DNA from 2 places in the Mesorhizobium sp. M0514 genome. Region 1 is predicted to be linked to the other one. Evidence: riboswitches for the same ligand, from Rfam matches in the RefSeq annotation. Region 1 holds a riboswitch; the other holds the start of a gene.
The links. A riboswitch is a leader RNA that binds a small molecule or an ion and turns the genes downstream of it on or off. The one in region 1 is predicted to bind thiamine pyrophosphate.

Region 1 (7,907 bases):
GATCGCCGCGCTGGATGCGGGTCGAGAAGCTTTTGACCACGGTGAGGTCGCCAAAGCTCTTTTCGATGTTCTTGGCCTCGATCACCAGCTTGCCGGATTCGGCGGCGTCGCTGGCCACCATGGTGGCCGAGCCCTCGGCGCCGCGATGGCCGCGAAAACGCTGGCGCATGGTCTGCAGTTCGCCCAGGCGGCGCATGTTGCGTTTGCGGCGAGCCGTCACGCCATAGCGCAGCCAATGCTCCTCGCGCACGATCTGGCGGCCGAGCTTGTGCTGTTCGCGCTCTTCCTCTTCCAGCACAAGGTCGCGCCATTCCTCGAAATGGCCAAAGCCCTTGTCGAGGCGGCGGGTCTGGCCACGGTCGAGCCAGACAGTTGCGCGCGAGACGCGTTCGAGGAAGCGACGGTCGTGCGAGATGACGATCAGCGCCGAAGACGTCCGGACAAGCTCTTCTTCCAGCCATTCGATGACCGACAAATCGAGATGGTTCGTCGGCTCATCAAGCAGCAGAATATCGGGTTCGGGCGCCATGACGCGGGCAAGTGCTGCGCGGCGCGCCTCGCCGCCGGAGAGATCGTTGGGGTTCTCCGTGCCGGCGAGGCCGAGATGCTCCATCAGATATGTGGCGCGGTAGGGATCGTCGGCAGGCCCAAGCCCGGCCTCGACATAGGCACGCACATTGGCAAAGCCGTCCATGTCGGGCATTTGCGGGAGATAGCGCACCGTTGCCGAAGGCTGGCGGAAGACCTCGCCGTCTTGCGGCTCGATCAGACCGGCGGCAATCTTCAGGAGCGTCGACTTGCCGGAGCCGTTGCGGCCGACGAGCGCGATCTTGTCACCGGCGGACGTCGTCAGTTCGGCGCCATCGAGCAGCGGCGTGCCGCCAAAGGTCAGTCTTATGCCGTCGAGGTTGAGAAGGGGCGGGGCCATATCAGCTTTCAGGCAAGGGATAGGGGTGGGCGAGCAGCAGCGCGCGGCCATGGCCGAGCGCGATTTCGAGGCCCCCGGTCTTGTTGGACTTGACCTCGTTCGAGATGGTCAGCGACGAGCCGAACACGACCTCGACATGGTCGAGCGGCCACTTCGCGCCGGACACGGTGAGGCCCGAAAGATCGGAAAAGCCGAGCACCGAAAACAGCGTTCCGTCGGCATAGTCGAAGCCGGCCTTGCCAGGCAGCAGAGGGGCGCCTTCCTGCGCTCCGCTGGTCAACAGCACTTTTGTGCCTGTCTCTGCCAGCCGCAGGCTGAGCGCCAGATGCAGGAAGGCGTGGTCGGCGCGCTTGCCGCCGAAAGCGCCGGCCAGCACCAGGCTGGTGGCGCCGCGTCCCAATGCCGCCGCGATCGCCAGTTCGCCATCGGTCTTGTCCTTTTCGGGAGGAAACACCTCCCGCGGCACGGCGGCGAGATCGGCAGGCAGGTCCGCCGGCACGGAATCGAAATCGCCGACCCACAGCTCCGGCATCAGGCCGAGCTGGCGGGCATGACCGATGCCGGCGTCGGCGGCGATGACGCGCGTGCCCGCGACCTGGCGGTCGAGCCGCGGCGTGCGGACGAGATCGCCGCCAAGTAGGATGGTGAATGTGCTCATATCCGCTGGCCCTTACCAGCCCCGCCGACGAAACGGAAGGCCGAGCGGCACCGTCACTCTTTGTTGGAGCATGATCTTCTTCCGGAAACGGATTCCACTTTCCGGGATCATGCTCGGGCAAACTTCCACTTGCGGGGCACCTTGGCCGGGCCTATGTGTCGAAACGCTCTAACGGGGTGCCGGACGCGATCTTCGCGGACCGGCTGAGAGGCAGTCTCGCCAACCCGCTGAACCTGATCCGGTTTGTACCGGCGGAGGGATTAGACGCTTCGGACAGCCCGACGCCTCAATTCCTTTCAACACGAATGAAGAAGGAGGCGCCGATGCGCATGTTTTTGTCCCGTTTTGTCCCAGCGCTGGGGCTTGCTGTTTCGCTACTGGCAAGCTCTGCGTCAGCGCAGGAAAAACTCACGATCTATACCTATGAGAGTTTCACTGCCGACTGGGGTCCGGGCCCCCAGGTGAAGAAGGAATTCGAGGCCGAGTGCGGCTGCAGCGTCGACTTCGTCTCGGTGGCCGACGGCGTCGCGCTGCTCAACCGCGTCAAGCTCGAAGGTGCCTCGACCAAGGCCGATATCGTGCTTGGTCTCGACACCAACCTCACCGCTGAAGCCAAGGCTTCCGGCCTGTTTGTCCCACATGGCGCGGTGGCTGAAAACAACGTGCCGGGCGGCTGGAGCGACGACACTTTCGTGCCCTATGATTATGGTTATTTCGCCGTCGTCTACGACACCGAAAAGCTGAAGAGCCCGCCGAAGAGCCTGAAGGAACTGGTCGAGGGCGATGCCGCCGACAAGATCGTCATCCAGGATCCGAGGACGTCGACGCCGGGCCTTGGCCTGCTGCTGTGGGTCAAGTCGGTCTATGGCGACAAGGCGCCGGAAGCCTGGGCGAAACTCAAGGGCAAAGTGCTGACGGTGACGCCGGGCTGGAGCGAGGCCTACGGCCTGTTCACCAAGGGCGAGGCGCCGATGGTGCTTTCCTATACGACGTCGCCGGCCTACCACATGGTGGCCGAGAACACCGGGCGCTACCAGGCGGCCTCGTTCGAGGAAGGCGAGTATCTGCAGGTCGAGGTCGCCGGCATCACCACCACGGGCGCGAAGAATCCGCTGGCGGCGAAGTTCCTGGCCTTCATGACCGGGCCGAAATTCCAGGATGTCATTCCGGAGACCAACTGGATGTTCCCGGCCGGGAAAACCGACAAGCCGCTCAATCCGGCTTTTGATAGGCTGGTCAAGCCGGCGAAGACCTTGCTGTTCAGCCCGGAAGAGGTCGCGGCAAATCGCAAGGCCTGGGTGGATGAATGGCTGGCGGTGATGAGCAAGTAGATTTGGCTGTATAGTCAAAAGATGAGTGCTCTACGGCGCCCCCCTCTGTCCTGCCGGACATCTCCCCCACGAGGGGGGAGATTGGCCTTTACGTTGACTTTCGCCAATCTCCGAAGCTGCAGGAATGAGCGGAGCGCTAAAACCGCCAATCTCCCCCCTCGTGGGGGAGATGTCCGGCAGGACAGAGGGGGGCGCGAAGGAACGCGACGCCCGGTAAAGAGTGCAACGCTCTGACCCCCGCATCACGGCCGGCATTGTCGCGCTTGCGGCAATCGCGCTGCTGATCGGTGGCGCCTTCGCCGGCCTTATCCGCGAAGGCGCGCACGACCTTTCCGGCGCCGCGTCCGCCTTTGACCTCTATCTCCTGCGCGTTGTCCGCTTCACGCTCTGGCAGGCTGCGCTCTCGACTCTGCTTTCCGCCGTACCGGCGCTCTTCGTCGCCCGGGCGCTGTCGCGGCATCCGCGCTTCTTCGGACGCGGCTTCATCCTGCAGCTGTTCACTGTGCCCCTTGCCTTGCCGGCAATTGTCGGAGCGCTGGGCATACTGGCGCTCTATGGCCGCGCCGGTTTTTTCGCCGCGATCGGTGGCCAGAGCTGGCCCGACATCTATGGGCTGCCGGGCATCCTCGTCGCCCACGTCTTCTTTAACCTGCCGCTGGCCACCCGGCTGTTCCTCGAAGCGCTGGGCACGGTGCCGGCCGATCAATGGCGGCTGGCGAGCCAGCTCGGCATGGGAGCGAGGCCAGCCTTCCGGCTGATCGAGTGGCCGGTGCTGCGCGCCGCGCTGCCGGGCGTCGCCGGGCTTGTCTTCATGCTTTGCATCACCTCCTTCACCATCGTCCTGATCCTCGGCGGCGGGCCGGCGGCGACGACGCTGGAAGTCGCCATCTATCAGGCGCTGCGTTTCGACTTCGATCCGGCGCGAGCGGTGACGCTGACGGTGCTGCAGATCGCGCTGACTTTTGCCGTCATGCTGGCGCTGACGCGGCTCGGCGCCAATATGACCGGCGACGCCAATTTGCCTGTCGCGCCGCGTTGCTATCACTTGGCCGGCAAAGCAGAAACAGCGTTCAACGCCGTCCTGATCGTGCTCGCCTTGCTGTTCGTCGCCGGACCAATGGCGGCCACCGTCGCGTCCGGCCTCGACGCCGATCTCGGCCGGTTGGCGGGCGAGAGTGCCGTGCGTCAGGCGACGCTGACCAGCGCCGGTCTCGCCTTCTCTGCGGCGCTACTTTCGGTGTCGCTGTCGCTGTCGCTGATCATGGCTCGGCGGGCATTGTCGCTGCGCCGCCGGTCCAGTGACCGTTCATTGCTCGAACATGCCACCGACACAGGTGCCGGCTTCGTCCTCGTCGTGCCGCCCATCGTCATCGGCGCCGGCTGGTTTCTCCTGCTGCGCACGGTCAGCGATGTCTTTGCTATAGCGCCGGTCATGGTCGTCACCGTCAATGCGGTGATGGCGATGCCCTTTGCCATCCGCGCGATGCGCCCGGCCTATGATGCGGCGAGCGAGCGCCACGAAAAGCTGTGCGCGCAGCTCGGCATTGCGGGCTGGAACCGGCTGCTTCTGGTCGACTGGCCATCGCTCCGGCGGCCGCTGGCCACCGGCTTTGCCTTCGCGATGGCACTGTCGCTCGGCGATCTCGGCGTCATCGCGCTGTTCGGCAGCGATTCGGTGCAGACCTTGCCCTATCTCCTGCTGGCGCGCATGGGCAGCTATCGCACGGCCGATGCTGCCGGGCTGGCTTTGCTGCTCGGGGCGGTCTGCCTTGCATTGGTGGTCGCGGCAGACTGGCTGGGACGGGGAGAGAGATCGTGACGTCCGCTGTGGAGAAAGGCACGACTGTCCGGCTGGACAAGGTCTCGTTCAGCTATGGCGAAACGTCATTCCTGTTCGATGTCGAATTCGATACATCGAAGATCACCGCCATCATGGGGGCAAGTGGTTCGGGCAAATCGACCTTGCTCAATCTGGTGGCTGGTTTCGAGACGCCAGAGTCCGGTCGTGTGCTGATCGGCGGCGCCGATGTCGGCGCCGAGCCGCCTTCGGTGCGGCCGGTGTCGATGGTATTCCAGGAAAACAATCTGTTTGCTCATCTCTCGGTGGAGAAGAATGTCGGGCTCGGCCGCTCGCCATCGCTCAACCTGACCGACGCCGATCGCGCCGCAATCGCCGAGGCGCTTGACCGCGTCGGCCTGGCCGGCAAGGAAATGCGCCTGCCGCGCGAACTCTCCGGCGGCGAAAGGCAGCGCGTGGCGCTCGCCCGCGTTCTGGTGCGCGACCGGCCGGTGCTGCTGCTCGACGAGCCGTTCGCTTCGCTCGGGCCAGCACTGCGCGACGACATGCTCGACCTGGTGGCCGGCGTTCATGCCGAGCGGGCGATGACGGTGCTGTTCGTCACGCATCAGCCGGAAGACGCTCGCCGTATCGGCGAGCAGATGGTTTTTCTGGACAATGGCAGGGTTGCCGCGACGGGACCTGCCGCCGATTTTTTCGACGGCACTGGCCCTGAAGCGTTTCGGCGCTATATCGGCGCAAGTTCGGGCGGATCACGCGATATTGCCCGGAAGCGGACATAATTTACGACCAAACCGGCTACAGGTGATGTGGCGCTTGCTTGCCATGGTCCAGCTGATGTGGCTAGGTCCGCTTAGTACTGGTCCGGCACGAGCCGTGATTTGCCCCCTACAGCGCCGCATCCGGCCGGATGCGTAAACGCTGTAGGTTTTTTGATGTGTGCAGGATTGCCAACGAAAACCGATTTTTCGCTGGCGCGGACCCCGGTCCAAATCATGCGCCGAGAGCTGAAGGAACGCCGTGCTGCCGACCGGCACCGACACTTTGAAACGCAGACCGCTGGTGCGCTTCCTCGCGCTGGCCGGCCTTGCCGTGGCGCTGGCCAGCTGCCAGATGTTCACGCCTCCCGAAGTGCAGGAATCCGGCTTCCAGCCTTCCGACAAGCCGATCACGGTCGACAATGTCGCCGCCAACAGCAAGCTTGCCGAACTGGCGAAGGCACAGCATCCGCGCATCCTTGCCACCTATGGCGGCGAATATTCCGATCCCAAGCTCGAGCGCATGGTGGCCAAGGTTGTCGGCAGCCTGACCGTGGTGTCGGCCAATCCGACCCAGACCTATCGCATCACCATCCTCAATTCGCCCAACGTCAACGCTTTCGCGCTGCCGGGCGGCTATCTCTACGTCACCCGCGGCCTGCTGGCGCTGGCCAATGATTCGGCCGAACTCGCCGCCGTCATCGCGCATGAGATGGGCCACGTCACCGCCAATCACGGCTTGCAGCGCCAGCAGCTCGAGGCCGAGGAAGGCCTGGCGACCAAGGTGGTCTCCGATGTGCTGGGCGACAGCCCGACCGCCAAGCAGGCATTGATCCGCGGCAAGCTGAGGCTGGCGCAGTTCTCGCGCAACCAGGAGCTGGAGGCAGACGCGATCGGCATCAAGTCGATCGGCGAGGCCGGTTACGATCCCTATGCCGCCGGGCGTTTCCTGCAGTCGATGTCGGCCTATACCGATTTCCGCTCGATCAGCGGCGCCACCGACGCCAGCCTCGACTTCCTGGCCACGCACCCCAACACGCCGCAGCGAATTGATCTGGCGCAGCGCCACGCCCGCCAGTTCGGCGCGCCGGGCATCGGCACCCGCGACCGCGATTCCTTCCTGGCCGGGATAGACGGCCTGCTCTATGGCGACACGCCGGAAGAGGGCTATGTGCGCGGCCAGACCTTCCTGCATCCGGGCCTCGGCGTTTCGTTCACGGTGCCCGACGGCTTCATCATCGACAATTCGGCGGCGGCAGTGACGGCGACCGGTCCCGGCGACATGGCGATCCGCTTCGACGGTGTGTCGATCGACAAGGATCGTGCGCTGACCGACTACATCAGAAGCGGCTGGGTGGCCGGTCTCGACGAGACCAGTGTGCGCCAGGAGACGATCGACGGCAACCAGGCGGCGACCGCGCACGCCGGCGCCGATGGCTGGCAGTTCGACATTGCGGTGATCCGCGCCGGCGGTCAGGTCTACCGGCTTTTGACAGCGGCCCCCTCGGCCAGCACGACACTCGATCCGGTGGCACGCTCGGTCAGCGGTTCGTTCCGCGTGCTCAGCCCCGCCGAGAAGGCGGCACTGAAGCCGCTGCATATCCGCGTCGTCACGGTACAGGCCGGGCAGACGATGGGCACACTTTCGGCGCAGATGGTCGGCGTCGACCGCAAGCTCGATCTGTTCCGCGTGCTCAACGCGATGTCGCCGGGCGCCTCGGTTTCGGCCGGCGACAAGGTCAAGATCGTCACGGACAGATAGCGCCGGTCTTCGTCAGAAACCCCAGCCTTCGTAGTGCTTTTTTCTGAGATAACTTTTCTGAGATAACTCGGGGCGGTACCCCTGTTCCTGGCAATCTCACGCTGCCATGAATTCGGGGTTCTGCTTGACCAGCGCGAGCTTGAGCTTTTCCATGGCGCGGGCCTCGATCTGGCGGACACGCTCCTTGGAAATGCCGAGCGTCTCGCCGAGCGCCTCAAGCGTCGCACCTTCGTCTGTCAGCCGACGCTCCTCGATGATCCTGAGTTCGCGGGCATTGAGCGCGCGGAGCGCCGTCTTCAGCCACATCAGGCGCCGTTCGACGTCGATGGTGTCGCCGGCGACCTCGTCAGGCAATGGATCGTCCGAAATCAGGAAGTCCATCCGCTCGGTGGTACCGGCCTCATCGGCGAGCGGTGCGTTGAGCGAAGAGTCAGGTGCTGAAAGCCTGGAATCCATCTTCTCGACATCGGCCTCGGAGACGCCGAGGGCTACCGAGACTTCGCGGTAGAGCGTGGCGTTGGAGATCGGCTCGGCGCCGTTGGCAAGACGGGCGCGCAGGCGCCGCAGGTTGAAGAACAGCGCCTTTTGCGCCGAAGAGGTGCCGCCGCGAACGATCGACCAGTTGCGCAGGATATAGTCCTGCATCGAAGCGCGGATCCACCATGTCGCATA
Region 2 (7,383 bases), on a different contig from region 1:
GACCGAGGCGTAGAAGGCGTCGAGATCCGCATGCAGGATGGTGGGCTCCATCCCGACCGTTCCCTTTGCGGCGTTGCAGCATTAGCCGCGTCTGTTGTGAGAGGCGTTTTTGCCGAACAAATAGAGAACAAACAGGGCCTATTGTCAAGCGAAGCGGTTGTCGCCGGCCGGCCCGTTCCAGGTCGGGCTGTCGAGTGCTCCGCCTGGGCATCGGACCTGCGGAACATTGTCTCTCGCCTCGGCGTTCATATCCGCGACGGGACGCTGTTTTTGTGGAGGCCGGTATGGGCCAGTTCGAGATGATCGACCTCGTCAGCGTCATTGACGCCTGCACGAGCGATCGCGTTGCCGGGCACTGCGTGTCAATGGCCAGGGCGGTGGAGGAGTTGCGAGTGCTGACCGGTGATTTCGTATCGCCGGACGAGACGGTGGCCAACGCGCTGTCGGCAGTGGCGCTGGGGCGCGGCTGCGCGGTGGTGTTCGACGAGCGAGCGGGCGCCGACATCTTGCTGACGCCGTAGCGCGGCGGCGCCGGGTTGTGGCAGCCAGAAAAGTCGAACAGCGTGCAAAAAGCTGTGCAGGCATGGCCCATAAGCGCGGCGTGGAAAAGTTCTGCGCGTGGGTGTATTCTCCAGGTCGCAAGCGGTCGCAGACCGCATAGGGGGAGAAATGACATGCCGAGGGTTTCAGAACTCTTTTTCAAAACTGCCATCTTGTTCCTGATGTTGGGGATTGCGGCCGGCCTGCAGATGGCGATCTCGGGTGACCACGCCGCTTTTCCGGCGCACGCGCATATCAATCTGCTCGGTTGGGTGACGAGCGCCATCTTCGGCGGCTACTACGCGCTCAATCCGCAAAAGGCGGCGCGTCGCATCGCCATGATCCACTACGGGCTCTACACACTCGGCCTGGTGATCATGCTGCCGGCGCTGTATATGATGCTGCAGGGAAACCCGGCGCTTGAACCGATCGTCGCCGGCGGCTCGCTCATCGTCGCCGCTGCCGTTCTGGTTTTTGCTTTCGTGGTGTTTTCGCCCGAAACGGCGCGCTCGGTGTCCGGCGTGGTGCCGGCTTCTCGCTGACTGTTCGCGCAGCGATCAAGTCCGACCCGCGTTCGCGACCCGCGACGCGGGTTGGCCAGCCCGATGGACAGCCGCTGGTTTGCGGTGTCTACCGCCGCGTGGGCGGCCATAACTGAGCCCCACACGTATTATTTCGTGACTATTTGGCGCCGGAACCTTCCCAGATATCGCGCGTTGCGGCGACTGTATTCGCGCTGCCTTATATATAGGCAGCCTTGAGTACTTCCACAGCATGGGTTGGGGGAGGAGCAGGACACCATGTCGAACAGAGAAATCGGAACGTCGGCCTCGCTGGGCCGACGCATCGCCGATCTGAAAGCCAGGATGCGAGACGCCAGCGTTACTGAACACGAGATGCAGACCTTCCAGAAGGTCGCAGCCATCATGGGAGGTGTCGAAGGCTCCCTACGCCTCGACGCCGACGACCTGATCGCGGCGTCCTTCGTCACCGAGGCGCTCGGCGATCCCGGGTCGAATTGAAGCCATGCGCCCGTCGGCACTAAGTGCCGGCGGTCGATGGGCTGTTACGCCGGTCGTCTGCGATACTGGAGCGTGTGCGCACCGCCTGCGGCGGACAATCTCTTGCGCACTTTGAAGATTTCAGGCGAGCGGCCTCAACGGCGCTTGGAACATTGGACTTCGCGTTCGTGCTCTCGGCTGCCTCGCGGCTGTCGAAGGTGTGTCGCCGTCGCCGTCCAGTCCTTGACCACAAGGGCTAAATTAACCAAACCGCCAAGGCCCCTTAAACGAAGGATCCGACCAGCCGGATCCTTCGAAATATCAATCGCGATGCTCCGGCATCGCCTTCAGCTCATCCTTGGTCCAACTGGTGACGGCGTGGACGTCCCGGGAAACCTCTCGAAAGTCCGCGGTCGCTGCCCTTACACCTCGTCGAACGGGCCGCCGCGCCTCGCCAGGTCGTGACCAATGGCGGCTTCCTCGGCGTCGTCGGGCAAGGCATCGTCACTGTCCTGGTAGGGGTTGTCGTCATCCTCCTCGGGCAGTTCGCCTTCCTTCTCGACTCCGGTGGTGTCCGGCAGGCTTTCCTCATCTGCTCCGTCGGGCAGGACCGTTGCGCCACGCAGCGCATCCCAATCCTGCCGGCGCGGCGTCGGCGCTTCCACCTCGTCATTGGCCATCCTGTCGCGGGCATCGTTTTTGCTCGGTGGCGCCTCGACCTCGTCATTGGGTTTTCTGTTTCGTTCTTCCATGATTGCCTCCTCCGGGCGGCTTTGCGTCGAGAAGGTGGAACTCACTTCCGGCTGTCAGGTTCCGGCAACCACTCCATCTCCGTGGAACCAATTGCCGCCAGTCTGCTTTGCCAAGGACTAGTCTGCTTTGCCAAGGAGATGAATCCAGAGGAGCTGGACCATGAAGACTTTCCCCCTCATCCCATGCGTGCTGCTCTTGGCGCTGGCCGACCCGGCGGCTGCGCAGGACAATGGCGACCAGCACGGCCCTGCCGCGCCTTGCCAGGCGCAGCCTCAGGACGATGGTCAGAAGCCGCCGGTCGCCAATGGCGGCGGCGAATCGACCAGCACGCTCGGTCCCTGCGGCGGCGTGCTGCAGCCGCCGCCCAGTGGTGACCAGGGTATGACGCAGCCGCCGCCGGATCAGGGCAAGACGCCGGTGATCAAGCCTGGCGAGGTGCCTGCGCAGCCGCCGAAGCAATGACCTTTGCTTGAAACTTCACGGCGTGGCACGAAGGCGGTCGGTTCCGGTCTTGGCCGGGCGACGCGGTCACCGGATCAATGCCGGCGCCGGCCGCGATCGCCACCGGAATTGGAGCCGTGCATCATCCATGTCGAAGGTCTCCTGAGGGATTGTGCTTCAATGCGAATCTTGCGGGTGCGGGTTCTGCTGGCATGACCGGGAAGCCGATCAATTTAGTCTCCGCTTGCGGAACAAGACCGTACCGGCTGCGTTTGCCTCCAGGAGCCCGCCACCTCGATCTGCGCTGTTTTCGCCTCATGCGGGAACACGGCGGAGCTCGCCAACAACGACAGGAGACGAAGATGAAAACCATCCTTATTCCCGCCGTCGCCGGGCTCGCCATGATCGCTGGTATCGGCATTGCCGCCGCCGACGAGGTCATCGTCACGCAGCCGGCACAGCAGCAGGTGATCATCACCCCGGAACAGCGCACGGTCGTGCACCAGTACGTAAAGAAACATCCGCTTGCCTCGGTTAATCTGCTCGGCGTCGAATTGAATGTCGGCACTGCCTTGCCTGACACTGTCGAGCTGCAGGAGGTTCCCGACGTTCAGTACAGATACGCCGTCGTCGACAACCATACCGTGTTGGTCGACCCCAGCACGCGCAGGATTGTCGAGGTGGTCGAGTAACGCTCGACAACCTAACCATTCATCGGTGATACGGCCCTGTCGTTCTTCCTAAAAGGGCGGCAGGGCCGAATGACGAACATGATGAAAGGAGAATTGCCATGTTGCCGCATGTCGAGACCCCGAACTCCGCCAATGTTGCGGCGTGTTGCGACAAGTTGCTGGCCGAGCGCAACACGGCGCTGTTATCGATGAAGGAAGCGATCGCGCTCCTGCGGGAGCGCACCGGCACCGATCGTTCGGATGCCGACCTCGCGGGGCTGATCGTCAAGAAAGCGGCGCTGCTCGGCGTTGCGGTGATTTCCGACCCGCGCTGAGATGTCTCGTCACTCAAGACGCCGGCCGAATTTTCGGCTAATGTTTTCGTGGAATCTGGACCAACCGACCGGACCCAACCACGGAGGCTTAAGTGACGGACGACAAACAGGACCGCATTCGCCAGCGCGCGCACGAGATTTGGGAAAAGGCCGGCCGGCCTGAAGGCGCGCATCAGGAACACTGGGAGCAGGCCACGGCTGAAGTCGATGGCGCGGTCGCCAAGCCAAAAAAGGCGGCGAAGAAAGCTGACGCCAAGCCCGCCAAGGCAGCCGCCAAGCCAAAGGCAGCGAAGCCTGCCGCCGCAAAGTCCGGCAAAGCCAAATCGAAATAAGGCCAAGTTGAAACGAGGCCAGTCGAAATAGAGCAAGGCCGGAATTCGCTGGCCGGGCCATCCTTGGCGCCCGCCGTTCAGGCGCGCCCGAGCCTCTCAACCTGACGAATTGCGCCTGCGACGGGCAGCGCAATTCCTTGTGTTTGGCGACAGCCGCCCCTCATGCCTCCCAGGCATAACTCGACAGCGCAAAGCGAATCCCGGCAGCTGTCATAGCCAGTTCGCATTCGGTGATCTGGCGCAGGTGGCGCAGATAGCGCGTCACGGTCTGTGGCAGCCAGCCGGCGCAGGCCTCGACATAGGCGCGGCTGTGAACAAGGGTGCCGGTCGACAGCCTCTCGTTCTTCTCGGCAACGACTTTCAGATATTGGCGGATGAAGCGGATGTCGTCGGCGATGTCCTGGCTAGCCATTCGCCAAGCCCCGGCGAGGCGTTCGCACTGATCGAATGACAAGGGCAACAAAGGGGGCGGCAACAAAGGCGGCGGCAACGACGGGGGTGACAGCAAAGGACGAGAGAGATCGGCGAAGGCAACATGGTTCGCTGTGCTCAAGGACATTCCTCTCTGCGAAAAGAGATATCGTACTTTATGTACGAATCAGCGTCAAGCCAATTTCGTACGGTTGGGACGATGGCAATGAATATAGCAGCGGTCGCTTCAGCTAATCACGCATCGTGAATCCTTCAGGAGTCGCACCAATTTCGCGGAGGGCTTTTCCCAGGATGGTGTTGACTGTTTCCCTCGTGTCGGCGTCGAACAGGTTCAAGCCGCGCCGGATCGTCTCGCGCCAGTTTTCGCCCTTGTCCCACGCTTCCATGAAGGCGAGGGCAAGGTCGTCCTGGCGACGTGTGGCTTCGAGCGCTTGGGTCAGCAGGCGCGCTTGATGGAGATCCTTCTCCCGCTTGGCGCCAGCGCTCGGCCCGCGTCGCGAGGCGACGATCAGCTTGTGGATGGCGTAGCGCTGGGCGAGGGGACCAGCACAGGCAAGCCCGAGCGATGCAGCAGCACAGTTCGGATGGGGTCGCGGATAAGGAAATCCAGAAACCGTAAGGGCTGGGCGGAGGCTCTGCCGTTTTCTTATAATTACGTTTATCAGCTTGAATTCCAACGCAGTTATAAGAAATTCGTGGAAATCTTATAACGCAACGAACTGACGAGTCGCTCTGAACGCCCGGGCGCCCGGCACGTCTGGCCCAAAACACTTTCCCGCAGTGCCTCAACAAACGGCTTCCCCAATGCCGCGAACGGTGCTTTAACCCGCCCATCCACAGGGGTGCTCCGTATCGTCGGGGCTGAGATGAGGGCGGCAAGCCTTCGGACCCTAAAGCTGATCTGGATAATACCAGCGGAGCGAGGCGGGCGATGTTTTCAGGCGCACAGATTTCCCTTTATCCCATGACCGACGATTTCGTCGGCGTCATCCTCGGCGCGCTCGGCGCGCTCGATCCCTGGCGCGACCGGCTGCGGATCGAAACCGATGACATCTCGACCCTTATGGTCGGGCCGCCCGAGGTGCTGTTTCCCGCCATGCGCGACCTGTTCGTCGCGGCGGCCAAAAGCGGCAAGCACTGCGTGCTTTCGGCGGCGGTCTCGCGCGGCTGTCCGGGCGAGCCCGACGATCCGATCTGCCGCTCCGACGAGACCGGCGGCCCCGCCATTCCGCTGGACGAGCGCAAGATCGCCGCGATCCGCGCTGTCCAGGCCACGCCGTCGACCGGCCAGCCGGTGGCGGCGCAGTTCTCGCTCTACGTTAGGGGCACGGGCGACCATATGGACGAGATCTACGGCTGCATGGATTTCCTGAAACAGTCCGGCGTCTTTGAGCGCTCAAAGAACTTCTGCACCAAATTGCGTGGCGATGCCGGTGCGGTGTTTGCCACGCTCAACGAGGCCTTCTGCCGCTTCGGCCCCGGCGCCGGCCACGTCACCCTCGACATCACGATCTCGGCGAACAGCCCGAGCGCCGTCTGAGCCGCGGCTCAAGCGTCGTTCCTTGAGGATATTGCCGTGGCTGGTTTATCTGACCCATTGCGTGGAGGAGATGCCTCTGACCCCTCAGCACAGAGAGGAGGGGAGCCATTGGCGATTGGCGAAGACCGCGATGCCCACGAATCTCCCCCTCGAGGGGGGAGATTGCGCCTCACCGCCTTCTCCCTCACATATCGATCATCGAGCGCTTCACCCGGCCGATGATGGTGATGGCGCCTTCGAGCGCCGGCGGCGGGATGTCCATGTAGGAGGCCGGCTGGAAGGGCGGGTTCTCGTTGGGGCGGTAACGCTTGTAGGTGGCCTGGCCGGATTCGTCAGAAATGACGTAGCAGCCATTGGTCACCAGCCGCTTGTCCCTGAGGTTGACGAAGATGATCGAATCCGGTGGCGAGATCTTGTTCATCGACGGGCCGTCGACGCGCAGAGCAATCCATTGGCCCTGCTCCAGATCGGTGGTGGGGATGGTCGGATAGTCGCTGAGATTGACCACCATGTCCTGGCTGCCGAGTTCGCCGGCGCTGATCCATGAGACGATGGGCACATCGACGGTGGCCAGCGACGGCATCGGGATCTGCCGGCCCGACTCGTCAAAGCCGAAATGGCCCCCCGCAAGGCTGCCGCCGTCGCCGTTGAACAAGAGCCAGCCGGGATCGACGCCGAACAGGCGGCCGTATTTCTCCGCCGCCTTGCGCGACAGCGGCCGGTTACCGTTCTCGTGACTGATCAGCGTGTTCTTGTTGATGTCGCGCAATGCCCGCGCGGCGTCGCTCGGCGAGGCATAACCTGCCTCCGCCCGTGCCTGCTGCAATCTGTGCCTCGGTTCCTGCATCGTACAAATTGCCTGAATTTATCGTCCAGTACGTACGATTTCGCTTGCGTACGTTTCGTACATATCGTACGCTTAGCGCATGATCGAACAAACCGCAAGCGTTTCCGCAGGCATCCTCAGCTTTCTCCCATCGTCCGGGCTGTCCTCCTCCCCGGTCCGGACGCAAACCGGGGCTTCTGCCCCGGATCCGTTCGAACCGTCGTCCCCCCGATCGACCGGAACGGCCGGAGCCGCTCCTCTCCCGACTCCGGCCACCTCTTCGGCCCATGGCGCCGCCGGTGCGCCAAGGGCTGTCTCCGGCGGGCAGGACCTTTCCTGCATCCGCACGGAAGATGGCACCGTCATCCTGTTCGACCGGCTGACGGGCAGGGCGGTTTCCGCCCTCACCAAAGCGGCCGCCGAAGCCGCCTTGCGGCATCTCGCCGGCTCGCTGCCGGCCGCCAGTATCGGCTGACCGCACCGACCATCCGCTCTGATTTTTCCCGTAGGCC

Region 2: another riboswitch for thiamine pyrophosphate. It lies ahead of NKI61_RS31335 (YkoF family thiamine/hydroxymethylpyrimidine-binding protein); the one in region 1 lies ahead of thiB (thiamine ABC transporter substrate binding subunit).

The regions. Positions count from the first base shown of each region.
Region 1 is NZ_JAMYQZ010000118.1:2,079-9,985, forward strand. Features, by position in the region: gene NKI61_RS29720 (ABC-F family ATP-binding cassette domain-containing protein) at 1-928, opposite strand, end outside; gene NKI61_RS29725 (thiamine diphosphokinase) at 930-1,586, opposite strand; TPP riboswitch at 1,749-1,863, shown strand; gene thiB (thiamine ABC transporter substrate binding subunit) at 1,910-2,917, shown strand; gene thiP (thiamine/thiamine pyrophosphate ABC transporter permease) at 3,138-4,736, shown strand; gene thiQ (thiamine ABC transporter ATP-binding protein) at 4,733-5,497, shown strand; gene NKI61_RS29745 (M48 family metalloprotease) at 5,829-7,235, shown strand; gene NKI61_RS29750 (RNA polymerase factor sigma-32) at 7,332-7,907, opposite strand, start outside.
Region 2 is NZ_JAMYQZ010000145.1:865-8,247, reverse strand. Features, by position in the region: gene NKI61_RS31390 (hypothetical protein) at 285-521, shown strand; gene NKI61_RS31385 (hypothetical protein) at 675-1,082, shown strand; gene NKI61_RS31380 (hypothetical protein) at 1,341-1,562, shown strand; partial or broken gene NKI61_RS33020 (PRC-barrel domain containing protein) at 1,863-1,997, opposite strand; gene NKI61_RS31370 (hypothetical protein) at 1,964-2,293, opposite strand; gene NKI61_RS31365 (hypothetical protein) at 2,454-2,756, shown strand; gene NKI61_RS31360 (DUF1236 domain-containing protein) at 3,098-3,427, shown strand; gene NKI61_RS31355 (hypothetical protein) at 3,526-3,741, shown strand; gene NKI61_RS31350 (DUF2934 domain-containing protein) at 3,834-4,073, shown strand; gene NKI61_RS31345 (hypothetical protein) at 4,234-4,485, opposite strand; gene NKI61_RS31340 (GSU2403 family nucleotidyltransferase fold protein) at 4,736-5,182, opposite strand; TPP riboswitch at 5,334-5,446, shown strand; gene NKI61_RS31335 (YkoF family thiamine/hydroxymethylpyrimidine-binding protein) at 5,437-6,045, shown strand; gene NKI61_RS31330 (LexA family transcriptional regulator) at 6,230-6,892, opposite strand; gene NKI61_RS31325 (hypothetical protein) at 6,972-7,346, shown strand.